DNA from 2 places in the Thermoanaerobacter siderophilus SR4 genome. Region 2 is predicted to be linked to the other one. Evidence: riboswitches for the same ligand, from Rfam matches in the RefSeq annotation. Region 2 holds a riboswitch; the other holds the start of a gene.
The links. A riboswitch is a leader RNA that binds a small molecule or an ion and turns the genes downstream of it on or off. The one in region 2 is predicted to bind thiamine pyrophosphate.

Region 1 (2,207 bases), 640 kb from region 2:
GGTCTTGGACTTGGTGCTATACTGCCTGCGGTGGTAAAGGCTATTTATCCATCTGTTGCAGAAGTTCTGGCTGAAGTATATAGTCCTATAGTGCCTGGGCTAAAAGGTCTGCCTGCTGAAGCAGAATATGTAGCTAAAAAGGTTGAAGAATGGCTCTTTAATGTAGGATGCACCCAAAAACTTTCGGACTTTGGATTCACAAAAGAGGATATTCCGACTCTGGTAAGGCTTGCTAAAACTACGCCTTCGCTGGACGGATTGCTTTCTAATGCACCAGTGGAAGCAACTGAAGCTGTTATTGCCAAGATTTATGAAGAATCTTTCTAAAATTTAATTTAAAAATTTCACAGCAAGCAGATAGACAATAGGCAATGAACAAGAACAGTATAGTTATTATTTTAACCATGTTGAAGGCAAAGAAATTTTAATCTTTGCAGACAGCGAAGGACAAACAATAGCACAACAAGTTCAAATAGGATATCTTTTTGATAAATAAGAAATGAAGACTGAGAAATTGAGGAGAGCCCTTAGCTTACAAAAATGAGCTAAGGGCAGTAATTTTATGTTTTTTTGTTAACACTTAAATTTTATCAGAAAAAGGGGAATTTATAACTTAACTCATTAAATATTGATATCATTTTCAAAATAATTGTTGAATTCTTTTGCGTTTGTGGTATAATTAGTTTAAGCAATTTACTTAAAACTAAATATGACAAGTGCTAGGGGAGCCAAAAAGTGGCTGAGAGGGGATTCGTTCCCGACCCTTTGAACCTGTCAGGGTAATGCCTGCGTAGGGAAGCATGCTTTTTAAAACATTTGTAAAAATGCTCACCTCACAGGTGGGCTTATTTTATTATTTGGAGGTGTTTTTATGAAATTAGCCCTTACTATTGCCGGCTCTGACTCTGGGGGAGGAGCAGGTATACAGGCAGATTTAAAGACTTTTTCAGCCCATGGAGTATACGGCATGAGTGTCATTACTTCAATAACAGCGCAAAATACAATGGGGGTTTTGGGAATTGAGGATATAAGTCCTGATATGGTGTATTTGCAGATGAAGGCAATTTTTGAGGATTTATATCCAGATGCAGTGAAGATAGGTATGGTGTCTAATGAAGACATAATTAAAATGGTTGCAAAAGGGTTAAAAGATTACAATGTAAAAAATATTGTGTTGGACCCTGTTATGATTTCAAAAAGTGGAAGCTATTTATTGAAGCCGGAAGCAGTGGAGGCTTTGAAAGAGGAACTGATTCCTTTAAGCCTTGTAGTTACGCCAAATCTTATGGAGGCAGGAGAGCTAATTGGAAGGGAAATCAAAAGTGTGTATGACATGAAAGAGGCAGCTAAAAGAATTTTAGATTTTGGTGCAAAAACAGTGGTGGTAAAAGGTGGACATCTTACAGGAGATGCTTTAGATGTATTTTTCGATGGAAAAGAGTTTTATGAAATTACATCAGAGAGAATCGATACTAAAAACACGCATGGTACAGGCTGCACATTTTCCTCAGCTATAGCTGCCAATATCGCTTTAGGCTATGATTTAGTTGAGTCAATAAAAAGAGCGAAGTCATACATTACAGGGGCTATAAAACATTCGTTGGCCATAGGGCATGGAGTAGGTCCCACTAACCATTTTTGGAATATAGAAATAAGGAAGGTGTGAGATATGGACTTAACCCTTTATGCTATAACGGATAGGTCTTACATAAAGGATATGGATATTGCTGACGCAGTAGAATTAGCAATAAAAGGCGGTGCAACAGTAATTCAACTGAGAGAAAAAGACATATCAAGTAGGGAATTTTATGAAATTGCTCTCAAAGTTAAAGAAGTGACAAAAAGAAATAGAATCCCTCTCATTATTAACGACAGAGTGGATATAGCTTTGGCAGTAGATGCAGATGGAGTTCACGTTGGACAGGAGGATTTGCCGGCAGATGTTGTAAGAAAAGTAATAGGTCATGATAAAATAGTAGGGGTATCAGCGAGGACAGTGGAAGAAGCTTTAAAAGCACAAAGAGATGGAGCGGATTATTTAGGAGTGGGAGCGGTGTTTAAGACTCCTACAAAGCCGGAGGCGGAAGCTATTGGAATAGAAGGGCTGAAAAAGATAAAAGAGGCAGTCACTATTCCCGTAGTTGCAATAGGAGGTATAACAAAAGATAATGCTTATGAAGTCATGTTAAAGTCGGGAGTAGACGGGA
Region 2 (2,207 bases):
AGAAAAAGAGCATTGAAAAGTTTGATGTATTAAATAACACTTTGTACGGAGCAGCTTGGAAGTCACAGTTTTTGACAGGTATTATGATGCCACTTATGAATGTAATAGGAAACTTGGGTTATGTGGCGGTTACAGTTTTGGGTAGTTGGTTGGTCATAAAAAATGCAATAGAAGTGGGGGATATTCAGGCGTTTATACAGTACATCCGATCTTTTACACAGCCTATTGCTCAGATTGCAAATATTTCCAATATACTGCAACAAACTGCTGCCTGTGCAGAAAGAGTATTTGAGTTTTTGGAGGAAGAAGAGGAAGTTCCAGATAATCCACAGCCTGTAAAAATTGAAGATATAAAAGGGAATGTGGAGTTTAGAAATGTTCGTTTTGGATATAGACCTGATAAAATGGTGATAAATAACTTTTCTGCTTCTATTAAGGCAGGACAAAAAGTTGCAATTGTCGGTCCTACTGGTGCAGGAAAGACTACTATAGTGAAACTTTTAATGCGCTTTTACGATGTGAATGAAGGAGCTATTTTGATTGACGGGCATGATATAAGAGATTTTACGAGAGAAGATTTGCGTTCACTTTTTGGCATGGTGCTTCAGGATACTTGGCTTTACAATGGTACTATTATGGACAATATAAGATATGGCCGTCTCGATGCTACTGATGAGGAAGTTATAAAAGCTGCTAAGGCAGCTCATGTTGACAGTTTTGTAAGGACATTGCCAGGGGGCTATAACATGGTATTAAATGAAGAGACCACAAATATTTCTCAAGGGCAAAAGCAGTTACTAACTATAGCAAGAGCTATTTTGAAAGATCCCAAAATTCTCATACTCGATGAGGCTACAAGCTCTGTAGATACCCTTACAGAAATACAAATACAAAAAGCGATGGATTACCTTATGAAAGGACGCACAAGCTTTATAATCGCTCATAGGCTTTCTACGATAAGGGATGCTGACTTGATACTTGTCATGAACCATGGAGATATTATAGAGCAAGGTACCCACGAAGAGCTTCTTGCCAAAGGCGGTTTTTATGCAAGTCTCTATAACAGTCAGTTTGAAAAAGAGGAAGAGATGGCAAGTTAATACCATTTGATGTGTGTGCAAAACGTCAGCAACCTACAAAGCTTGGCCATCCGCATTTGATAATTATTCTTGACACAGACTACAGAAAATGATAAATTAAAGGTGAAAACAAAATAGGTGGTTATGTCCGCTGGGGGAGCCTTAATGGCTGAGATGGCATTGATGCCAAACCCTTGGAACCTGATGAGGGTAATGCCTCCGTAGGGAATGCGGCTCAAAAATACCGCATTTCGCGGTATTTTTTTCAGCGAACATAGCCTCTAAATATCATGGAGGTGTTTTTTATTATGTCCTACATTATAAGTATATTTTCTGATTTTGCCAAAATAAAACCAGTGACCTTATCAGTTATATTGGCAATTTTATTGGCAGCTTTTCTTTTATATCTGATGCGAAGAAGTGTCAAATTTGACACAAAGATGCTTGTCTACGGAGCACTTTCAATTGCTATTTCTTTTGTGCTGTCATATATAAGGTTTTACCACTGGCCACAGGGTGGTTCCATAACGCCTGCCAGCATGCTTCCACTTTTTATATTTGCGTATTATTATGGACCAGGTCCTGGTGTGATTGTTGGCATGGCATATGGACTTTTGCAACTTATTCAAGACCCCTTTATAGTCCAATGGGTGCAAGTACTTCTCGACTATCCTTTGGCTTTTGGTGCATTAGGACTTGCTGGCTTTTTTAGAAAAAACCTGAGTTTGGGAATTTTAGTCGGCGGATTTGGACGATTTTTCTCTCACTTTTTATCCGGAGTATTCTTTTTTGCAAGCTATGCGCCAAAAGGAATGAGTCCTATAGTTTATTCACTTTTAGTTAATGGAAGCATAATAGGTGTAGAAGTGGCAATATGTTTTGCAGTTTCACTAATTCCTCAAGTTAGAAATGCTATCGAGGAAATTAAAAAGAAAGCAATTGCTTAAAGGGGTATTTCCCCTTTTTATTTTTTTCAATGGATAGCCAAAATAATGGTATAATATTTTGTAAGAAAAAATTTAACATAAAATTAACATCCCTATAATGTTTTTTAATGTTATCATAAGATAATTTAATCAAAGGTTATGGGAAAGCCCATGGATAAATAGGAACAGGCCATAAAAGAGT

Region 1: it holds a riboswitch for thiamine pyrophosphate, as region 2 does, so the genes downstream of both, thiD (bifunctional hydroxymethylpyrimidine kinase/phosphomethylpyrimidine kinase) here and thiT (energy-coupled thiamine transporter ThiT) in region 2, are expected to answer to the same signal.

Annotation. Positions count from the first base shown of each region.
Region 1 is NZ_CM001486.1:1,686,285-1,688,491, forward strand. Features, by position in the region: gene THESIDRAFT1_RS08255 (iron-containing alcohol dehydrogenase) at 1-327, shown strand, start outside; TPP riboswitch at 712-814, shown strand; gene thiD (bifunctional hydroxymethylpyrimidine kinase/phosphomethylpyrimidine kinase) at 872-1,666, shown strand; gene thiE (thiamine phosphate synthase) at 1,670-2,207, shown strand, end outside.
Region 2 is NZ_CM001486.1:1,044,703-1,046,909, reverse strand. Features, by position in the region: gene THESIDRAFT1_RS05140 (ABC transporter ATP-binding protein) at 1-1,100, shown strand, start outside; TPP riboswitch at 1,223-1,325, shown strand; gene thiT (energy-coupled thiamine transporter ThiT) at 1,388-2,026, shown strand.